2 regions of the Pseudomonas sp. Marseille-Q7302 genome follow, and region 2 is predicted to be linked to the other one. Evidence: predicted binding sites of a transcription regulator. Region 2 holds the regulator's gene; the other holds the start of a gene.

Region 1 (5,995 bases), 1.7 Mb from region 2:
GGACATGGACGATGAAGCCGCCGATCCAGGCATGTAGCCCTTCGTCCAGCACCTCGTCGATGCTGGTATAGCGCAGCCGCGCCTCCAGGCCGGCGGCCAGGCGCTTGGCCTCGCGGCCGTTCTCGCCCGGCAGGCTGGCCAGCACCCGGTGCAGTTCGATCACGCAGGCCAGCAGCGAGCGTGGCAAGTCTTCCTGCAACAACAGCAACTCGGCACCGTTGCGCACATTGAGGGCATCGCGATAGAGCTCGGTGTAGGCCTCGAAGGCGCTCAGGGCGCGCAAGAGCGCACTCCACTGATAGAAGCCGCGGGCGGAGGCGTCGCTGATGGCTTCGGCCTCCTCCTCGCCCAGTACCTGGTAGCGGGCGTCGAGCATGCGCAGGGTGTTGTCGGCGCGCTCGACGAAGGTACCCAGGCGGATGAAACGATAGGCGTCGTTTCTCATGATGGTGCCGACGGTGGCCCCGCGGAACAGGTGGGATCTCTCCTTTACCCATTCGCAGAAGCGGCTGATGCCGAAACGGATCAGGCCGGTGACGGCGATCTCGCGCATCTCTAGCCAGGTGGCGTTGACGTTCTCCCACATGTCGGCGGTGATGCGCCCACGCACCGCGTGGGCATTGCTGCGCGCGGCCTGCAGACAGCAATAGATGCTGCCGGGATTGCGCTCGTCCAGGGCGAAGAAGTGCAGCAGGCGCTCGGGGTGCAGGGCCCCGTGCTTTTCCCGGTAGTCATCCAGGGTGCCGGTGATGAGCAGTGGCATGGCCAATTCATCCAGGCCTCCGCCCTGCCCGCTCTGCGGCATCATCGACAGCGAATAGCTCACGTCCAGCATCCGCGCGAGATTCTCGGCGCGCTCAAGGTTGCGGGACATCCAGTACAGATCGGCAGCGGTACGACTCAACATGGTGGGGTCGCCTTTCAAAGGTCCTTGCGGGGCCGCCGTGGCGGCCACTGTTCTGTGGCGATCTAGTCCTGGACCACCCAGGTGTCCTTGGTGCCGCCGCCTTGGGAGGAATTCACCACCAGCGAGCCTTCCCGCAGCGCGACCCGGGTCAGGCCGCCGGGCACCAGACGCGTCTTGCGCCCGGACAGCACGAAGGGCCGCAGGTCGATGTGCCGCGGCGCGATGCCGCTTTCGACGAAGGTCGGACAGGTGGACAGCGACAGGGTCGGTTGGGCGATGTAGGCGCTGGGATTGGCCTTGAGCCGCGCGCGAAAGGCTTCGATCTCCATGCTGCTGGCGGTGGGACCGACCAGCATGCCGTAGCCGCCGGAGCCATGGACTTCCTTGACGACCAGCTCGGGCAGATTGGCCAGCACATGGGACAGCTCGTCCGGCTTGCGGCACTGCCAGGTGGGCACGTTGTAGAGGATGGGTTCCTCACTGAGATAGAAGCGGATCATCTCCGGCACATAGGGATAGATCGACTTGTCGTCAGCGACCCCGGTGCCGATGGCATTGGCCAGGATGACGTTACCGGCGCGATAGGCGGCCAGCAGGCCCGGCACGCCGAGCATGGAGTCCGGATTGAAGGCCAGGGGATCGAGGAAGGCATCGTCGAGACGTCGGTAGATGACATCGACCTTTCGGAAGCCCGACGTGGTACGCATGAACACCTGTTCGTCGCGCACCAGCAAGTCGGCCCCCTCCACCAGTTCCACGCCCATCTCACGAGCCAGGAAGGCATGTTCGAAGTAGGCGCTGTTGAAACGGCCTGGTGTGAGGACCACCACCGTGGGGTTATTGACCGGGGTGGAGCTGCGCAAGGTATCGAGCAGGATGTTCGGATAGTGGTCGATGGGCGCAATGCGCTCCAGGGTGAACAGCTCGGGAAACAACCGCATCATCATCTTGCGGTTTTCGAGCATGTAGGACACCCCGCTCGGAGTGCGCAGGTTGTCTTCCAGCACGTAGTAGGCACCATCGCCGTCGCGGACCAGATCGACACCGGCGATATGGGCATAGATGCCGTTGGGCAGATCCAGCCCCTGCATGGCCAGCTGGTACTGGTCGTTGGCCAGCACCTGCTCGGCCGGAATGACCCCGGCCTTGATGATGCGCTGGTCATGATAGAGGTCATGGAGAAACATGTTCAGCGCCTGGACCCGCTGAATGCAGCCGCGCTCGATGATCTGCCACTCGCTGGCGGGAATCGCCCGCGGCAGGGCGTCGAAGGGAATCAGACGTTCCGTGCCCTGCTCGTCGCCATAAAGGGTGAAGGTGATACCCGCGCGATGGAACAGCAGGTCGGCTTCGCGGCGGCGCTGGGCCAGGAGTTCAGGGGGTGTTTCCTTCAGCCACTGGGCATAGCGACCATAGTGCGGTCGGCATTGCGCCCGGACGTCGTACATCTCGTTATACAGTTGGCGGCTCATGCCGATCTCCTTGTCACCCACGGTGCAGCGTCGCAAGCCGCGTGCCACCGTAAGAGCCCTCAAGATCAGGCCCTCGCGTAGCTGCGAGGCGCGCGGTGCACCAAAGCCAGGCACGTAAGCGTGCGCATGCACCGCAACGTTTCCGTCATGAGCCTAAGACGGTGCGCCAAGCGGAAAGTGCGATGATTGAGGGGCGCGACGGTTACCGGAGATGAGACGGGCATCCCGTCCGGGATGCCGCCTCGCAACGCGTGGGATCAGGCGGGGCTGCGGTTGACTTCCTGGGTGACGCCCCAGCCATCGAGCTGCCCGCCGAGAGGTACCACCACGGCCTCGAGATCGCTTTCGAAATCATCGATAGTGGCGTGGGTAGCGAACATCACCTTGCTGACCTGCAGGTGCCAGCCGCCCTCTTCGTGGGGCACCACCTGGGCGTTGAGGGACTCGCCGTGAAACTGGTCCGCAGCGATGCGGGCCTTGCCTTCATCGGCGAAGATGGCGAAGAAGTCGATGGGATGAAAGCGGGCGAAATCGAAGCCGCCCTCTTTCATCCGCTGCAGCAGGTTCAAGCTCACATCATCGGCAAACGACAAGGACATAGGACTTCCCTCCTCTGGTTCGGATGATCGTCTCGCTGGCCATCGCTACCGACGCCAGCGAGTCGCGGCTGAGAACTCGAACGGTGCCGCGACTGCCAGGGCTTACGCCTTGCCGATGGCCTCCAGCACGTATCGAGGTAGAGCAAAGGCAGCGGCATGCAGCTCCGGGGTGTAATAACGGGTCTGGATGCCTGTATCACTGTAGCGTTGCGCCAGGGTTTCGGCACTCTGCCGACGCAAGGTCGGGTCCTTGCTACCCCAGGCCAGGGTCATGACGCCCCCTATGTAGGTAGGCACCGCCGACAGATAAAAGTGCCAATCGGCGAACAGCCCGGACAGGCGGCTGGCGGTGGTCTTGACCTCGTCCAGCTGCAGGAACGGGGTACCGTTCTGCGCGACCATCACACCGTTGTCGTTCAGGCAGCGGTGGCAGGCCTCATAGAAATTCTCGGAAAAGAGCACCTCGGCCGGGCCGATGGGGTCGGTGGAATCGGAGATGATGACGTCGTAGCGCTCGGTGGTGTTGGCGACGAAATTCATGCCGTCGTCGATCACCAGATTCAGGCGCGGATCGTCGAAGGCACCCGCCGAATGACCGGGGAAGTATTCCTTGCACATCTCCACCACCGAGCCGTCGATCTCGACCATGGTGATGTGCTCGACGCCCTGATGCTTGGCCACTTCACGCAGGATGCCGCCGTCACCACCGCCGATGATGAGCACCCGCCGCGGGGCCGGATGGGCGAGCAGGGGCACCTGGGTCAGCATCTCGTGATAGATGAATTCATCGGCCTCGGTGGTCTGGATGACGCCATCCAGGGCCATGACCTTGCCCAGCACCGCGTTCTCGAAGATCACCAGGTGCTGATGCTCGGTCCGCACCTCGTGGAGCAGGCGCTGGACGGTGAACCGCTGACCGTAGCCGTCGTAGAGGGTTTCCAGGTAGTCGCTCATGTCGATCTCCGCAGGTAGCTGGCCGAGACAGACAATGCCCGACCAAAAGCCGGGCATTGTAAGAGCTGGATGTGACAGGCTCCAGCGTTGCGCTGACTAGCCTTTATGGGTAGGCGCGGTGGCCGATCGATTGCCGCGCGGACCGGCGGCGGCCCAGGCGATCAGGCCGATCACCGGCAGTACGATGATGAGCACCGTCCAGACGATCTTGGCGTTGCTGGTGCTGTCACTGCGGATCACGTTGACGATTGCCCAGATGTCGAGCAGGAAGACGATGAAGCCCAGTACACCGCCGATGGTGGAATTGATCATGTCGCGACTCCCGTTGCGAGGACAAAGGTCTCGTCAATTGGGACTGGCGATGAGGGCGTGGAGTTCGGCCGGCTCGCTTGGCAGCGGCGCCAGCCGTGGGCCTCAACCGAAAGCGGTGAGATCGATGTCGGCGAAGGACGTAACGCAAGGATGATCGCCCAGCTGGCCGCCGGCACGCACTAGGCCACAGGTGGGCAGACCGGCCTGCCGCGCGGCATCCAGCTCTTCCACCACGTCGGATAGGAACAGCAGTTCCGCCGGCACGTGGGTGGTAGCCGAGGCGATGCGCGCATAGGACTCGGCCTCGCGCTTGCCGCCGGTCAGGGTATCGAAATACCCGGAAAACAGCGGAGTGAGATCACCATGCTCGGAGCAGCCGAAGATCAGCTTCTGCGCCTGCACCGAGCCCGAGGAATAGACATACAGTGGAATACCGGCAGCGTGCCACTGGCGCAGGGCCTGGACGGCGTCGGGATAGACGTGCCCCTGGAGCGTGCCAGCGCGATAGCCCTCCTCCCACACCTGCCCCTGCAGCGCCTTGAGCGGCGTGGCCTTGCGGTCGCTGGCGAGCCACTCCAGCAGGATGGCAATCACTCGCTCCACATCGGCATCCAGCTCGCCGGCTTCGGCGCGCACGGCGTCGAGCTGTTCGGCTACTGCCGGCTCCCCGGCATGGGCACGGACATGGGCCGGCAGATGCTCGCGGGCATAGGGAAAGAGCACGTCGAAGACGAAGCTGACGGCGCTGGTGGTGCCTTCGATATCGGTCAGGATGCCCTTGATGGTCACGCCTCGACCTCCAGGCGCGGGAAGCGCTGGGCGATGTCCACACCGGTGAAGTGGGCGACCCAGCCGTCGGGATTGTCGAACAGGCGGATGACGACGAAGGACGGCGACTCGCTCATGTCGAACCAGTGCGGCGTGCCGGCCGGCACCGAGATGAGGTCATCCTTCTCGCAGAGTACGGCATAGACCTGGTCGTCGATGTGCAGGGTGAAGAGGCCCTGACCGGCGACGAAGAAGCGCACCTCGTCCTCGTTGTGACGGTGCTCTTCGAGGAACTTGGCACGCAATGCCTCCCTCTGCGGGTGCTCCGGGCTCATGCTGATGACGTCGACGGTCTGGTAGCCGCGCTCCTGGATCAGGCGGTCGATCTCCGGCCGGTAGGCGGCGATCACCTCCTCCTGGCTGGCACCGGGCGCCACCGGTGCGCTGGCCTGCCAGCGCTCGAAACGCACCCCGACCTCGGCCAGGGTGGCGGCGATGTGTTCGCCATCGCTGATCACCTTCAGCGGCTGGCGGGGTTCGGCATCATGGTAGACGGTCAGTCGGCTCATGGGCGCAGGCTCCGGGTCTTGAGTTCGCATTCGAAGAGGAATTCGAAGGCTTCCACATGGCGCAAGGCATCGGCCATGCGCGGGCCCCAAGTATAGAGGCCGTGTCCGCGGATCAGGTACCCCACGCAGTCGGGGTGCACGTCCAGCCAGGTCTGCACCTGGTCGGCCAGGCGCGGGATGTCCTGGTCGTTATCGAACACCGGGATCTCCACCCTGACGTCATGGGTGGTGACGCCGTGCAGGGCTTTTTGCAGCTCATAGCCATCCAGCAGCAGACGATCGCCTTGGAGCTGGCGCGAGAGCACCGTCGAGTTCACCGAATGGGTATGCAGCACCGCGCCGATCTCCGGCTGCCAGCGGTAGAGCTGGGTATGCAGCGCCGTCTCCGCGGAAGGCTTCTTGTCCTCCAGCGGG
Region 2 (5,995 bases):
CCGCGCTCATCGCGATCGGCTACTGGAACATCCTGCCGCAGCGCTTCGTCGATGCTCCAGCGTCATCGACCCCGCAAGACAGTGCCATCGACGGTTATGCCCTCAATACCCGGACGATTCAGTATCGCCTGGACGGCAAGATCCAGTACGAACTCAAGGCCGAGCGCAGCGAACACGTCAAGGCCACCGACGTCACCCTGGTGACCCGGCCCGACATGCTGGCCTTTCGTGGCACCGACTTTCCCTGGCACATTCGCAGTGCCCGCGCCGAGGTGGCTCCCGGTGGCAGTCAGGCGGAGCTGATCGATGACGTGCGTGTGGAACGTACCGACGCGAAAGGCCGCCCGGTGGTATTGACCACCACCCGCATGACCGTCTTTCCTGACAAACAATATGCGCAAACCGAGCAAGCCGTTAGAATCGAGGCCGCCAATGGGGTGACCACGGCCAATGGCATGAAAGCGTATCTAGAAGACGGCAGAATGCTCCTGCTGTCCAACGTAAGAGGCCAGCATGAGGTTCGTTAAAACCCTCCCCTTCCTGTTCACCCTCGGCGCCACCTTGGGCAGTGCCGCGGCTTGGGCCCTGCCGACCGATCGTACCCAGCCGATCCGCGTGCAGGCCGACAGCGCCGAGCTCGATGACAAGCAGGGCGTGGCCGTGTATCGCGGAGACGTGGTCATCACCCAGGGCAGCATGAAGATCACCGGCAATACCGTGACCTTGACCCAGGACAACCAGGGCAATATCAAGGTCGCCACCGCAGTGGGCAAACCGGCCTACTACGAGCAGAAACCCTCGGCGGACAAGGACATCGTCAAGGCCTATGGCCTGACCATCCAATACTTCGCCCAGGAAAACCGCATCATCCTGATCGACCAGGCCAAGGTGGTCCAACAGGGCAACACCTTCGAAGGCGAGAAGATCGTCTACGACACCCAGCGCCAGATCGTCAATGCAGGACGGGCCAACGGCAGCAAGGTCACCACGCCGCGGCCGCGGATCGACATGGTCATCCAGCCCAAGGATCAGCAGCAGTCGGGGCAGAAACAATGACGGTCACGCTCAAAGCCCAGCATCTGGCCAAGAGCTACAAGGGTCGTCAGGTCGTTCGTGATGTCAGCGTCAGCATCGACAGCGGCCAGATCGTTGGCCTGCTAGGCCCGAACGGCGCCGGCAAGACCACCTGCTTCTACATGATCGTCGGCCTGGTCAAGGCGGATCAGGGTCGCGTGCTGATCGACGACCAGGATGTCACCGCGCTGCCCATGCATGGCCGCGCCCGTGCCGGGATCGGCTATCTGCCCCAGGAAGCCTCGATCTTTCGCAAGCTGACCGTGGCCGACAACATCCTTGGCATCCTGGAAACCCGCAAGGACCTGGACAAGGCCGGACGACTGCGCGAGCTGGAAAGCCTGCTGCAGGAATTCCACATCACCCACATCCGCGACAACCGGGGCATGAGCCTGTCTGGCGGTGAAAGACGCCGTGTCGAGATCGCCCGCGCCCTCGCCACCGCGCCCAAGTTCATCCTGCTCGACGAACCCTTCGCGGGCGTGGACCCCATCTCGGTGGGCGATATCAAGCAGATCATCCGCCACCTCAAGGCCAAGGGCATCGGTGTGCTCATCACCGATCACAACGTGCGGGAAACCCTGACCATCTGCGAAACGGCCTATATCGTCAATGACGGCCAACTCATCGCCGAAGGCACCGCCGAAGAAGTCCTCGCCAACGACCTGGTGAAGGAAGTCTATCTGGGCCACGAATTCCGCCTCTAGGCAAACCCGGGGAAACAAGGCATATAATTTGCTAACGCTCGCAGGGTTCGCGAGGTTCGGTGGCGCTGTTCGCGTCGGTAGACAAGGTGTATTTCCGCAGCCATGAAACCATCGCTAGTCCTCAAGATGGGCCAGCAGCTGACGATGACGCCGCAGCTGCAACAAGCCATACGTCTGCTCCAGCTCTCGACGCTCGATTTGCAGCAGGAAATCCAGGAAGCCCTGGAATCCAATCCGATGCTGGAACGCCAGGAAGACGGGGAAGACTTCGACCAGAGCGAAGCCTCGGGCGAAAGCGACGAGCACGCGAACTCCGGCAACATGGAAACCACCTTCAAGGAAACCTCGGTCGCCACCAACGAGCTGGCCGACGAATCCGAGTGGAGCGAGCGCATCCCCAGCGACAGCGAGCTGCCGGTCGACACGGCCTGGGAAGACATCTACCAGACCAGCGCCAGCAGCCTGCCCAGCAGTGACGACGACGAGTGGGACTTCACCACTCGCACCTCGGCGGGCGAGAGCCTGCAGACGCATCTGCTCTGGCAGCTCAACCTGGCACCCATGTCGGACCTCGATCGGCTGATCGCGCTGGCCATCATCGATGGCATCGATACCGACGGTTACCTGCAGGAAAGCCTCGAAGACATCCATGCCTCGCTCGACCCGGACCTGGAAGTCGATCTCGACGAAGTCGAGGTGGTGCTCCGACGGGTCCAGCAATTCGAGCCCGCCGGCGTCGCCGCTCGTAATCTGCGCGAATGCCTGCTGATCCAGCTGGCGCAACTGCCGGCCACCCTCCCCTTGCTCGGCGAGGCCAAGCGCCTGGTCGGTGACTACCTGGATCTGCTCGGCAACCGCGACTACGCGCAGCTGATGCGGCGCATGAAGATCAAGGAAGACGAACTCAAGCCGATCATCGAGCTGATCCAGACGCTGCATCCGCGGCCTGGCTCCCAGATCGAGTCCGGCGAAGCCGAATACGTGGTACCGGACGTCATCGTGCGCAAGCACAACGAGCGCTGGCTGGTGGAGCTCAATCAGGAATCCATGCCGCGCCTGCGGGTGAATCCCCAGTATGCGGGCTTCGTCAAACGCGCCGACAGCAGCGCCGACAATACCTACATGCGCAATCAGCTGCAGGAAGCGCGCTGGTTCATCAAGAGCCTGCAGAGCCGCAACGAGACCCTGATGAAGGTGGCGACCCAGATCGTCGAGCACCAGCGGGGTTTTCTCGAATACGGCGAAGAGGCCATGAAGCCGTTGGTCCTGCACGACATCGCCGAGGCGGTGGGCATGCACGAGTCGACCATCTCCCGGGTGACCACCCAGAAGTTCATGCACACCCCGCGTGGCATCTACGAACTCAAGTATTTCTTCTCCAGTCACGTCAGCACCGCCGAAGGGGGCGAATGCTCCTCCACCGCGATCCGCGCGATCATCAAAAAATTGGTGGCGGCGGAAAACGCGAAAAAGCCGTTGAGTGACAGCAAGATCGCTGGTTTACTGGAATCGCAAGGTATACAAGTCGCTCGTCGCACGGTGGCTAAGTATCGGGAATCCCTGGGTATCGCTCCGTCCAGCGAACGCAAGCGTCTCCTCTGACGCGTCCTGATGTGACCGTGCCTCGATCGACCCGTGTCATGTCGGCGAGCAGCTTCGCCGATCGCAGCCCGGCAATAAGGAGAAGCGGTATGCAAGTCAACATCAGTGGCCATCAGCTTGAAGTGACAGAAGCCCTGCGTGACTACATCGGCGAGAAACTCGCCCGCCTCGAACGGCACTTCGACCGTATTACCAACGTCCAGGTCATTCTGGAAGTGGACAAGCTCAAGCAGAAAGCCGAAGCCACCCTGCACGTCGCTGGCGCCGCGGTGGTCGCCAACGCCGAGCATGACGACATGTATGCCGCCATTGATCTCCTGGCCGACAAGCTCGACCGCCAACTGATTAAACACAAGGAAAAATCGATCGAACGCCAGCAGGGCGTCGGCGTCCGCTGAGGTTTCGATCGCCGCTTTATGATCAGACTCGAAAATATTCTGACCCCCGGCCGCACCCAGACGGGTGCGCCGGGTGGCAGCAAAGCCGCCGTACTGGAACGTATCGCCGAACTGGCCGCGCAGGAATTGCCTGGCCATGACGCGGCGCACATCCATGAATGCCTGATGGCGCGCGAGCGCCTGGGCTCCACTGGCTTCGGCAATGGCATCGCCATTCCCCACTGTCGCCTGGCGGGCCTGCAACAGCCGCTGTGCGTCCTCTTCCACCTGCAGCAACCCGTGGACTTCGACTCCCTGGATGGCGCACCGGTAGACCTGGTGTTCGTGCTGTTGGTACCCGAAGCCGCCACCGAACAGCACCTGACCCTGCTGCGCCAGATCGCCGGCATCCTGGACCGCGCGGACATCCGCGAACGGCTACGCAAGGCCAAGGACAGCCAGGCGCTCTATCAGATCGTCGTCGAGGCCCAGAGCGGACACTGACATGCACCTCATCATCGTGAGCGGACGTTCCGGGTCGGGCAAGAGTACGGCGCTCAACGTGCTTGAGGACAATGGCTTCTACTGCATCGACAACCTGCCGGCCAGCCTCCTGCCCGAACTGGCCCAGCACGCCCTCACCGACATGGAACGGCCTCAGCCCAAGGTCGCCCTGTCCATCGATGCACGCAATCTGCCCAGCCAGCTGCAGCGCTTTCCCGAATTGCTCGAACAGGTGCGCAGCCGCAACATCCGCTGCGACATCCTCTATCTGGACGCCGATGACCAGACCTTGCTCAAGCGCTTTTCCGAGACGCGCCGCCGGCATCCGCTGTCCAATCAGGAAAGATCGCTGGCCGAGGCCATCCACGATGAGCAGGTGCTGCTGTCGCCCATCGCCGATCTGTCCGATCTTAAGATCGACACCACTCACCTGAATCTCTATCAGCTGCGTGACATCCTCAAGTTGCGTCTGCTGAACGCGCCCGAGCCCGGCACCGCCTACCTGGTGGAATCCTTCGGCTTCAAGCGGGGCCTGCCGGTGGATGCGGACATGGTCTTCGATGTACGCTTCCTGCCCAATCCCTACTGGAAACCGGACCTGCGCGACTTTTCCGGTCTCGATGCCCAGGTGCGCGATTATCTCGAGCAACAGCCCGAGGTAGAGACCCTGTACAATGACATCCGCGATTACCTGGTGAAGTGGCTGCCGCGCTTCGCGGCCAACAACAGGTCCTATGTGACCGTGGCCATTGGCTGTACCGGCGGTCATCACCGTTCGGTCTACCTGGCCGATCGCCTGGGTCGCGAACTCAAAGACCTGCTCAAGAACGTCCAGATCCGCCATCGCGATCTCTGACGCCCGTTTTGTTTCGACAAGGACAGACTCAATGCCTGCCCAACAGATCACCATCATCAACAAGCTTGGCCTGCACGCCCGCGCGGCCGCCAAGTTCGTCGGCGTGGCCGGCCGTTATCCTGCTAGCGTCCGCGTTGGCCGCAGTGGCGAGCCGCCAGTCGATGGCAAGAGCATCATGGCGGTCATGATGCTGGCCGCTGGCAAGGGCACGGTGCTGCAACTGGAAACCGAGGGTGAACAGAGCGACGAGGCCATGCGCGCCCTGATCGAACTGATCAACAACTACTTCGACGAGGGTGAGTGATCGGCCCTGCTCCAGCTTCGCCCAATAAAAAAGCCGCCCGAGGGCGGCTTTTTTATTGGGCGTCAACTCAGGCGTTCAGCGCCGCTTCGTAGCGACGGGACACTTCTGGCCAGTTGATGACGTTGAAGAAGGCACCGATGTATTCGGGACGACGGTTCTGGTAGCGCAGGTAGTAGGCGTGCTCCCAGACGTCCAGGCCGAGGATCGGGGTATTGCCAGTCATCAGCGGGCTGTCCTGGTTGCCGGTGCTCTCGACCACCAGCTTCTTCTCGGGGGTGACGCTCAGCCAGGCCCAGCCGCTGCCGAAGCGGGTCAGGGCAGCCTTGGTGAAGGCCTCCTTGAAGGCATCGAAGCCGCCCAACTGGGACTCGATGGCTTCAGCCAGAGCGCCTTCGGGCTTGCCGCCGGCGTTAGGGGCCATCACGGTCCAGAACAGGCTGTGGTTGGCATGGCCGCCGCCGTTGTTCTGCACGGCACCGCGCTTGTCCTGGGGCAGCTTGTCCAGCTGACGAACCACTTCTTCGGCCGACAGGTTGGCGAACTCGGTGCCTTCCAGCGCAGCGTTCAGGTT

What was found. The regulator sigma-54, encoded in region 2, starts transcription at its own class of promoters, with help from an activator protein. The targets are predictions, from matches to a motif close to ANTGGCATNNANNTTGCTNT.
Region 1: ACWPW1_RS14620 (circularly permuted type 2 ATP-grasp protein) is a predicted target of sigma-54. The motif match lies at 2,409-2,428, and genes of this name have one in related genera.

Annotation. Positions count from the first base shown of each region.
Region 1 covers NZ_CBCOPK010000001.1:3,141,252-3,147,246, forward strand. Annotated here, with positions in the region: gene ACWPW1_RS14615 (alpha-E domain-containing protein) at 1-907, opposite strand, end outside; gene ACWPW1_RS14620 (circularly permuted type 2 ATP-grasp protein) at 970-2,379, opposite strand; gene ACWPW1_RS14625 (ribonuclease E inhibitor RraB) at 2,637-2,978, opposite strand; gene speE (polyamine aminopropyltransferase) at 3,081-3,932, opposite strand; gene ACWPW1_RS14635 (PLD nuclease N-terminal domain-containing protein) at 4,029-4,241, opposite strand; gene mtnC (acireductone synthase) at 4,347-5,033, opposite strand; gene ACWPW1_RS14645 (1,2-dihydroxy-3-keto-5-methylthiopentene dioxygenase) at 5,030-5,581, opposite strand; gene ACWPW1_RS14650 (methylthioribulose 1-phosphate dehydratase) at 5,578-5,995, opposite strand, start outside.
Region 2 covers NZ_CBCOPK010000001.1:1,452,684-1,458,678, reverse strand. Annotated here, with positions in the region: gene lptC (LPS export ABC transporter periplasmic protein LptC) at 1-527, shown strand, start outside; gene lptA (lipopolysaccharide transport periplasmic protein LptA) at 514-1,056, shown strand; gene lptB (LPS export ABC transporter ATP-binding protein) at 1,053-1,781, shown strand; gene ACWPW1_RS06695 (RNA polymerase factor sigma-54) at 1,884-3,383, shown strand; gene hpf (ribosome hibernation-promoting factor, HPF/YfiA family) at 3,473-3,781, shown strand; gene ptsN (PTS IIA-like nitrogen regulatory protein PtsN) at 3,800-4,264, shown strand; gene rapZ (RNase adapter RapZ) at 4,266-5,120, shown strand; gene ACWPW1_RS06675 (HPr family phosphocarrier protein) at 5,152-5,424, shown strand; gene ACWPW1_RS06670 (superoxide dismutase) at 5,492-5,995, opposite strand, start outside.